One region of the Pantoea sp. PvP021 genome, then DNA from elsewhere that is predicted to be linked to it. Evidence: predicted binding sites of a transcription regulator. Region 1 holds the regulator's gene; each other region holds the start of a gene.
What was found. The regulator PhoB, encoded in region 1, activates phosphate uptake and scavenging genes when phosphate is short. The targets are predictions, from matches to a motif close to CTGTCATAAAACTGNCNNAT.
Positions count from the first base shown of each region.

Region 2: ugpB (sn-glycerol-3-phosphate ABC transporter substrate-binding protein UgpB) is a predicted target of PhoB. The motif match lies at 1,736-1,755, and genes of this name have one in related genera.
Region 3: glpT (glycerol-3-phosphate transporter) is a predicted target of PhoB. The motif match lies at 1,671-1,690, and genes of this name have one in related genera.

Region 1 is NZ_JBSRXX010000001.1:1,829,034-1,832,312, reverse strand. Features, by position in the region: gene sbcD (exonuclease subunit SbcD) at 1-798, opposite strand, end outside; gene phoB (phosphate response regulator transcription factor PhoB) at 996-1,685, shown strand; gene phoR (phosphate regulon sensor histidine kinase PhoR) at 1,700-3,013, shown strand; gene ACVKSX_RS08585 (PstS family phosphate ABC transporter substrate-binding protein) at 3,033-3,279, shown strand, end outside.
Region 2 is NZ_JBSRXX010000005.1:127,614-130,892, forward strand. Features, by position in the region: gene livG (high-affinity branched-chain amino acid ABC transporter ATP-binding protein LivG) at 1-513, shown strand, start outside; gene livF (high-affinity branched-chain amino acid ABC transporter ATP-binding protein LivF) at 515-1,228, shown strand; gene ugpB (sn-glycerol-3-phosphate ABC transporter substrate-binding protein UgpB) at 1,849-3,165, shown strand; gene ugpA (sn-glycerol-3-phosphate ABC transporter permease UgpA) at 3,220-3,279, shown strand, end outside.
Region 3 is NZ_JBSRXX010000006.1:228,831-232,109, reverse strand. Features, by position in the region: gene ACVKSX_RS16990 (YehS family protein) at 1-275, shown strand, start outside; gene ACVKSX_RS16985 (carboxylate/amino acid/amine transporter) at 598-1,461, opposite strand; gene glpT (glycerol-3-phosphate transporter) at 1,836-3,176, shown strand; gene yigL (sugar/pyridoxal phosphate phosphatase YigL) at 3,226-3,279, opposite strand, start outside.

The DNA.
Region 1 (3,279 bases):
TTGCAGGCCGCTGGTGGTGAGTTCCAGCAGGAAGACGCTTTTTTCTGTGCCCAGCTCATCAAAGCTCAGCGGAATCGGTGAGCCGCTGTAGCGGATATGCTCGCTGCCCGCGACGCGCTGAGCGCGATGAATATGCCCCAGTGCGATATAGTCAGCCGCGGGAAACGCGCTGGCCGGGAAGGCATCCAGCGTCCCGATATAGATGTCGCGCACTGAATCGCTCTGGCTGACGCCGACGGTGGTGAGATGGCCGGTGGCGATAATCGGCAGTGCATGGCCCAGCGCCTGGGCGGCGGTGAATCGCTGCTGATAGTGGTGGGCGATCGCTTCCAGCAGCGAGGTCTGCTTGTCGCGTCCCGACTGACCTGCCCGGCTGCGCAGGATATCGCGCGGCCGCAGATAGGGAATCGCACACAGCAGCGCGCCCGGCTGGCCCTGGCGGGTGTTGAGCAGCAGCACATCATCCTTCTCCTGCGGGGTGGCGATCACCCGGGTATTGAGGCAGGCGAGCAGCTCACGCGACTCATTCAGCGTGGCAACGGAATCGTGGTTTCCCGCCAGCACAATCAACTGACAGCCGCTGGGCTGCAGCGCCACCACAAAGCGGTTGAACATTTCGCGGGCGTAGCTGGGCGGTGTACCGGTATCAAACAGATCGCCTGCGATGATCAACGCATCCACCTGATGCTGTTCAATCTGGATCAACAGCCAGTCGAGAAATGCCTGATGTTCGGCTGCCCGACTTTTGTTGTAGAAGAACTGCCCCAGATGCCAGTCCGCAGTATGAATGATGCGCATGATGAGTCCCTGCCGTTGTGATTCGCCCGGCGATTATACTGGCTCTGCGGCCAAAGCAAAAAATTGTCGCTGCGCTGTCATAAATGATTACCAGTGAGGTTACAGGCAGGTTATGTTTTTCATAAAAGTGTCACAAATCTGACGCATAATGGCGCCGCGAATCTCAGTGACATCCGTCATAATCAGCAGGAGTAATAATGGCTAAGCGCATTTTGGTTGTGGAGGATGAAGCCCCCATCCGTGAAATGTTGTGTTTTGTTCTGGAGCAGAACGACTATCAGCCAATCGAGGCGGAAGATTATGACAGCGCCGTTGGCAAGCTGATTGAACCCTGGCCCGATCTGATTTTGCTGGACTGGATGTTACCCGGTGGCAGCGGTATTCAGTTTATCAAACATCTGAAACGCGAGGCGATGACACGCGATATCCCGGTGATGATGCTCACCGCGCGCGGCGAAGAGGAGGATCGGGTGCGCGGCCTGGAAGTGGGTGCCGATGATTACATTACCAAGCCCTTTTCACCTAAAGAGCTGATGGCGAGGATCAAAGCGGTGATGCGCCGTATTTCGCCGATGGCCGTGGAAGAGGTGATTGAGATGCAGGGGCTGAGTCTGGACCCCTCCTCACATCGCGTGATGTCCGAAACCACGCCGCTGGAGATGGGGCCTACCGAATATAAGCTGCTGCACTTCTTTATGACCCACCCGGAACGCGTTTACAGCCGCGAACAGCTGCTGAACCACGTCTGGGGCACCAATGTGTATGTGGAAGATCGTACTGTCGATGTTCACATCCGCCGTTTACGTAAAGCGCTGGAAGTGTCCGGCCACGATCGCATGGTACAAACCGTTCGCGGAACAGGGTATCGTTTCTCTGCCCGCTACTAAACGGAGCCTTTACCGTGCTGGAACGCCTCTCCTGGAAGAGATTACTGACAGAACTGCTGCTGGTCTGTCTGCCCGCAGTGCTGCTGGGCCTGCTGTTCGGCGGTCTGCCCTGGTGGCTGCTGCTGAGCGTGCTGACGGTGCTGTTGTGGCATTTTCACAATCTGATGCGGCTGTCGCACTGGCTGTGGCTGGACCGCACCATGACGCCACCGGCCGGGCGTGCCAGCTGGGAACCGCTGTTTTATGGTCTTTACCAGATGCAGCTCCGCAACCGGCGGCGGCGGCGTGAACTGGGCAATCTGATTAAGCGTTTCCGCAGCGGTGCCGAGTCGCTGCCGGATGCGGTGATCCTGACCACCGAAGAGGGCACCATTTTCTGGTGTAACGGCCTGGCGCAGCAGCACCTGGGTCTGCGCTGGCCGGAAGATAATGGCCAGAACATCCTCAATCTGCTCCGTTATCCGGAGTTCTCGCGCTATCTTCGCCAGCGTGATTTCGACAAGCCGCTGACGCTGGTGCTGAACAACAAACTTCATATGGAGTTCCGCGTCATGCCCTACAGCGAAGGGCAGTGGCTGCTGGTGGCGCGTGATGTCACGCAGATGCATCAGCTGGAAGGGGCGCGCCGCAACTTCTTTGCCAACGTCAGCCATGAATTGCGCACACCGCTCACGGTGCTGCAGGGCTATCTGGAGATGATGAACGACTCGGTGATGAGCGAGCCTTCGCGCAGCAAAGCGCTGCACACCATGTCGGAGCAGACGCGCCGCATGGACAGCCTGGTCAAACAGCTGCTGACGCTGTCGCGCATTGAAGCCGCGCCCGCAATCGATCTGAAAGAGAAGGTCGATGTGCCGGTGATGCTGAAACTGCTGCAGCATGAGGCGGCAACGCTGAGTGGCGGCCGTCACGACATCCATTTCCATACCGATCCCCATCTGAAAGTGTTCGGCAACGATGAACAGCTGCGCAGCGCCATCTCCAATCTGGTTTACAACGCGGTAAACCACACACCGGATGGCACGCGAATTGATATCAGCTGGCTGCGCGGCAAACAGGGGGCTATCTTCCGGGTGTGCGACAACGGGCCGGGCATCGCCTCAGAACATATTCCGCGTCTTACCGAGCGTTTCTACCGGGTCGATAAAGCGCGTTCGCGTGCGACCGGCGGCAGCGGGCTGGGGCTGGCGATAGTGAAACATGCTCTGAGCCACCATAACGCCCGGCTCGATATCACCAGCGTGCCGCACAAGGAGACCTGTTTTACCTTTACGCTGCCAGCGAGGTTGATTGTCAGCAGCGTGATGCAGGAGAATGCCGTTCATTAATCGCTGCCGGATCTCCCTGATGCGCATCCTTCTTTTGTTGATCGTTACTCTGCTGCCGGGCCTGGCACTGGCCCAGCCCGGCGCGCTCTCCGGCAATCTCAGCAGCGTCGGATCGGATACGCTGGGTTATCTGATGACGCTGTGGGGCGAGGATTTCAGTCGCCAGGCGCCGGGCGTCAATGTCCAGGTTCAGGCCTCCGGATCTTCTACTGCGCCGACCGCGCTGGCGGCGGGTGCAGCACAACTCGGTCCGATGAGCCGCCCGA
Region 2 (3,279 bases), on a different contig from region 1:
TTCCAGCACGTGCGTCTGTTCCGTGAGATGACGGTCATTGAGAACCTGCTGGTGGCGCAGCATCAGCATCTGAAAAGCGGCGTATTTTCCGGTCTGCTGAAAACTCCGGCGTTTCGCCGCAGTGAGAACGAGGCGCTGGATCGTGCGGCGACCTGGCTGGAGCGGGTGGGGCTGCTGGATCTGGCTAACCGTCAGGCGGGCAATCTGGCCTATGGTCAGCAGCGTCGGCTGGAGATTGCGCGCTGTATGGTGACGCGCCCGGAAATCCTGATGCTGGATGAACCGGCAGCGGGCCTTAACCCCAAAGAGACCCATGAGCTGGATGCGCTGATTGCGGAACTGCGTGGCGAACACAAGGTGTCGGTGCTGCTGATTGAACATGATATGAAGCTGGTGATGGGGATTTCTGACCGTATTTATGTGGTCAATCAGGGAACGCCGCTGGCTAACGGAACGCCGGAAGAGATTCGTAATAACCCGGATGTCATTCGTGCCTATTTAGGAGAGGCCTGAGATGGCAAATGCGATGTTAACCATTGAGAACGTCAGCGCCCACTACGGCAAAATTCAGGCGCTGCACAACGTCAGTCTCTACATCAATCAGGGCGAAATCGTCACCCTGATTGGCGCTAACGGTGCCGGAAAAACCACGCTGCTGGGTACGCTGTGCGGCGAGCCGCGCGCGACGCAGGGCACCATTACCTTTGATGGCAAAACCATCACCGACTGGCAAACCTCGCGCATTATGCGTGAAGCGATCGCCATCGTGCCGGAAGGCCGGCGGGTCTTTTCGCGCATGACGGTAGAAGAGAACCTGGCGATGGGGGGCTTTTTTGCAAGCCGTCCGGACTATCTGACGCGGATCAAGCGCGTTTATGAACTCTTCCCGCGTCTGGAGGAGCGTAAAATCCAGCGCGCCGGGACGATGTCGGGCGGTGAACAGCAGATGCTGGCGATTGGTCGTGCGCTGATGAGCCAGCCGCGCCTGCTGTTGCTGGATGAGCCGTCTCTGGGACTGGCACCGATCATTATTCAGCAGATCTTCGACACCATTGAGCAGCTGCGCAGCGAGGGGATGACTATTTTCCTGGTGGAGCAGAATGCGAATCAGGCGCTGAAGCTGGCGGATAGGGGCTATGTGCTGGAGAACGGGCATGTGGTGCTGGAAGACACAGGTTCAGCACTTCTTTCCAACGAAGCCGTCCGCAGCGCTTACTTAGGTGCCTGATGGGGCACGGCCTGGCTTACTTGCCATTTCGACACCGGGCAGTGCTCGTAATCCTCACGTATGTATATACGCTCCGGTTACTGTGCGCTTTGGTACACAGGCCTGGCTTACTGGTCAGGTTGCGGTTGGGCAGTGCTCGCCATCCTCACGTATATGTGTACGCTCCGGTGGCTGCGCGCTTTGGTACACAGGCCTGGCTTACTGGTCAGGTTGCGGTTGGGCAGTGCTCGCCATCCTCACGTACTACGTGTACGCTCCGGTGGCTGCGCGCTGTCCGCCCGCAACCTGCCTGCGCCGCCGACGGCCTTCGAAATGGGTGTGTGATGCGCCGCCGACGGCCTTGAGTGTCGGTGTTAGAGGGGCCGCCATCGCCTTTTGCATTTGGTGAGGTAGAATCCGCTGCGGGCTTTTTTACTGCCCAGCCGCTCTGCAAATTATGTAACCAAAACCTGGCAGCAGTGACGCGTTACCGCTGCGCTGCCAGCCTCCTCTTTTGCGCATACCGGTCTGTCACCCGGCTGTCATCTTTCTGTTATTAATCCTTCATTTCCCCGTGTCATGTTACTTCGCGAAACAGAAATCCGTGATTTCACGCGTATTTACCTGCACAGGAAAATTCTATGTCCGTCGTTACCTTTCGTCGTAGCCTGATGAGCGTGCTGCTCGGTCTGACGCTCAGCAGCCATGCCATGGCCGCCACTGAGATCCCTTTCTGGCACTCTATGGAAGGCGAGCTAGGCAAAGAAGTGGATTCGCTGGCACAGCGTTTTAACCAGACGCATCCCGATTACAAAATTGTTCCGACCTACAAAGGTAACTACGAGCAGAGCCTGGCGGCAGGGATTGCGGCAGTGCGCAGCGGCAAAGCCCCTGCGGTGCTGCAGGTTTATGAAGTCGGTACGGCGACCATGATGGCCTCACAGGCGATTGTGCCGGTGCATCAGGTCTTCAAAGACGCCGGTATCCCCTTTGATGAAAAGCAGTTCGTGCCAACGGTGGCGGGCTACTACAGCGACAGTAAAGGTCAGCTGATCTCTCAGCCGTTCAACAGCTCGACGCCAGTGCTCTACTACAACAAAGATGCCTTTAAAAAAGCGGGTCTGAACCCGGATCAGCCACCGAAAACCTGGCAGGAGCTCGCGACGGATGCCGCCGCACTGCGCAAATCGGGCATGAGCTGTGGCTACGCCAGCGGCTGGCAGGGCTGGATCCAGATTGAAAACTTCAGCGCCTGGCACGCTCTGCCGGTAGCGACCAAAAACAACGGGTTTGACGGACTCGACGCCGTGCTGGAGTTCAACAAGCCGGTACAGGTTCGTCATATCGAGCTGCTGGAAGCGATGAACAAGAAAGGGGACTTCACCTACTTTGGCCGCAAAGATGAGTCCACCGCCAAGTTCTACAACGGCGACTGTGGCATCACCACCGCATCATCCGGTTCGCTGGCTGATATCCGTCATTACGCCAAATTCAACTTCGGCGTTGGCATGATGCCGTATGACGAGACCGTACCGAATGCGCCGCAGAACGCCCTGATCGGCGGTGCCAGCCTGTGGGTGATGAAAGGCAAAGATGCGACAACCTACAAAGGCGTGGCTGAGTTTATGCAGTTCCTCGCTAAACCGGAAATCGCCGCGGAATGGCACCAGAAAACCGGCTATCTGCCGATTACCACCGCCGCCTACGAGCTGACTAAACAGCAGGGCTTCTACGATAAGAATCCGGGTGCGGATATCGCTACCCGTCAGATGATGAACAAGCCGCCACTGCCGTTCACTAAAGGCATGCGTCTGGGCAACATGCCGCAGATTCGTACCGTGATCGACGAAGAGCTGGAAAGCGTCTGGACCGGCAAGCAGTCGCCGCAGAACGCGATGGATAACGCAGTGAAACGCGGTAACGAGTTGCTGCGCCGCTTCCAGCAGCAGGTGAAGTAATCTCTCCTTGCGGGCCAGCTCAGGCTGGCCCCTCTCTCTGACGCCAGGTACACCATGTCTTCATCTCGTCCGGTCTTTCGCACCAGCCTGTTGCCCTATCTTCTGGTGCTGCCG
Region 3 (3,279 bases), on a different contig from region 1:
GCGGCAAAAGTGAAGATGCGCCCGCGCCGTCGATTGAGCGCAAGATGACCAATAACATCTTCATGAGAAAGCTGCGTATCGCTTTTGATCTGAAAACCACCGACATTCCTGATGTACTGAAACGCGTGAATTTTACCGTTTCACAGGCTGAGATTGGTGCGATTTTCCGCAAACCTGATCATAAGAACTATCGCGAATGCGGCGATCAGATTCTGCGTAACTTCCTGAAAGGGCTGGCGATGATTCAGCGTCCTAAGAGTGAAAAGCCTGCTTAACGTCTGTGGCTGATCGCTTCGGGTACCTGCGTGGTCAGAAGTGGCGCATCTGATCGCAAAGAAAGCCTGCATCCATGCAGCACGGCCTCGCCATCCCTGGCTCGGACGCTTTGCTCCTCAGTTGCGCCACCTCTTCCCTTAAGCTTCTTCATGGCTTTTTAATTAGCAACACCAGGCCAGCCCTGGGGAGTGAAAGCGGGTCATCGTTAGAGCCTTCGTCGCAGGGAAAAAAAGCGCCGGGAGCATTTCTGAACCATCCTGGAAGATTCCTTCGCGATCGGACGCGCCAGCCCGGGAGGCCGCACCCATGCAACAGCACTGTTTATGATCGGTCACCGCGCCCCACCACCCAGCGCTTATGCACCCACAACGAGGCGAGGATCACCAGTGCGCCCGCAATAAAGCTTGGCCAGTGCGGTTTCTCCTGCCAGATAGCCAGATTCACCAGCAGCCCGGCAGGAACGTGCATGTTATTCATAATGCCCAGCGTGCCGGCATCGACCTGGGTCGCACCATAATTCCACATAAAATAGCCGAGACCGGAAGCCGCAATGCCCAGCCAGACCAGAATGCCCCACTGCAATGAGGTGGTCGGCAACTTCTGTGGATTGCCCCAGGCACACCAGGCGATCACCGCAATCAACACTGCACCCAGATAGAACCAGGAGAAGGCCGTGTGCTGCGGCATCGGGCGGGTCTCCTGCAGACGCTTATAGCCCACCATTCCCGCCGCAAAGCAGATATTTGCCAGTTGCACTAACAGCAGACCAAACCAGAAATGATCGCTGACTTTGTCATAGCGAATAATGGCCGCACCTGCCACAGCCAGCAGTGCACTGAAGATATAGCCGATGCGCAGTGGACGACGGCTGATCAGATCGTAAATCAGCGTCACATAAAGCGGCGTCATCACCGTAAACAGCAGGAATTCCGACACGCTAAGATAGAGATAGGCTTCGAAACTCAGCAGATACATCACGCCCAGCTGCAGCATCCCGACCAGCATGTAAAGCAACAGCGTTGAAGGGCGATGACCACGCCAGCGCAGGAAAGGTAAAAATACCAGCGCAGCCAGCGCCAGTCGCATCAGTACAGAGAACCAGCTGTCCACCTGCCCGGCAAGGTATTCGCCAATCAGACTGAACGAAAAGGCCCACAGAATGGTGGTAATAATCAATAAAAACACGGTGACGACCCCGAAATTAACAGGCCGTCAGTGTAAACAATGTGCTGCCATCAGGCTGTGAAATCTGGTTGACATCTGATTACAAACCAGGCGATCAGAATATCCATCGGTAAAGGACTCTCGCCTCCTGACATAACTGTCTGCATAAAGATTTTTCAGCCAGATAAAATGCGCGAAATGATCCATCGCATGATCACTTCCGCTCCAGAATGTAATAAAAGTGTAACAAATGTGTCATTCATCACAGTAACGTTGCGCAACTAACACTATTCTTTGCGCGAAATGGAACATTCTGCGTCCATTTTCTTCTGCTCTTTTCCTGCCCCAACCTGCTGGGAATTAAAAACCATAATGTGCCCTGGAGGGCCTCACTGATGCTGAGCATTTTTAAACCTGCACCACGTCAGCCGCAGGTGGCGGAGGATCACGTTGATCCGCTCTACCGTCGTCTGCGCTGGCAAATTTTCATCGGGATCTTCTTTGGTTACGCCGCCTACTATCTGGTCAGAAAAAACTTCGCACTCGCCATGCCCTACCTGGTAGAGCAGGGTTTTTCACGTGGCGATCTCGGTTTTGCCTTATCCGGCATATCCATCGCCTACGGCTTTTCAAAATTCATCATGGGATCGGTCTCTGACCGCTCAAACCCGCGCGTCTTCTTACCGGCAGGCCTGATTCTGGCTGCGACAGTGATGCTGATCATGGGATTCGTTCCCTGGGCCACCTCCAGCATTATGGTGATGTTCGTGCTGCTGTTTATCTGCGGCTGGTTCCAGGGCATGGGCTGGCCACCTTGTGGACGTACCATGGTTCACTGGTGGTCGCAGAAAGAGCGCGGCAGGATCGTTTCGGTCTGGAACTGCGCCCATAATGTCGGCGGCGGTATTCCGCCTCTGCTGTTCCTGCTCGGTATGGCGTGGTTCAACGACTGGAAAGCGGCACTCTATATGCCGGCGTTTGGCGCCATCGCCATTGCGATTCTGGCCTTTGCGCTGATGCGCGATACGCCGCAATCCTGTGGTCTGCCACCGATTGAAGAGTACAAAAACGACTATCCGCCCGACTATGATGCCAGCCACGAAGAGGAGCTGACGGCTAAACAGATCTTCATGAAATATGTGCTGCCGAACAAGCTGCTGTGGTACATCGCGCTGGCCAACGTGTTTGTTTATCTGCTGCGCTACGGCATTCTCGACTGGTCGCCGACCTATCTCAGAGAAGTAAAACACTTCACGCTGGATAAATCGTCGTGGGCTTACTTCCTGTATGAGTATGCGGGGATCCCCGGAACGCTGCTGTGCGGCTGGATGTCGGACAAAGTGTTCCGCGGTAATCGCGGTGCGACCGGGGTGTTCTTTATGACGCTGGTAACCATCGCGACCGTGATCTACTGGCTTAACCCGGCGGGCAATCCTGGCGTCGATATGGCCTGTATGATTGTGATTGGCTTCCTGATCTACGGTCCGGTGATGCTTATTGGTCTGCACGCGCTGGAGCTGGCCCCGAAAAAAGCGGCGGGGACGGCGGCGGGCTTCACCGGCCTGTTCGGCTATCTGGGTGGATCGGTGGCGGCCAGCGCCATTGTCGGTTACACCGTCGATTACTTCGGCTGGGACGGCGGCTTCATGGTGATGATTGCTGGCTGTGTGCTGGCGGTTATCCTGCTGTTACTGACCATGGTCAGCGAACACAAACACAAAAAGACCCCTGCCTGACGGCAATAAAAAAGGGCCGGATATCCGGCCCTTTTTTTGCGCTGACGGCTTAAGCAAGATAGAGCGTGCGCAGCGTCTGCGGCACGGCATCATCGGCATTTGA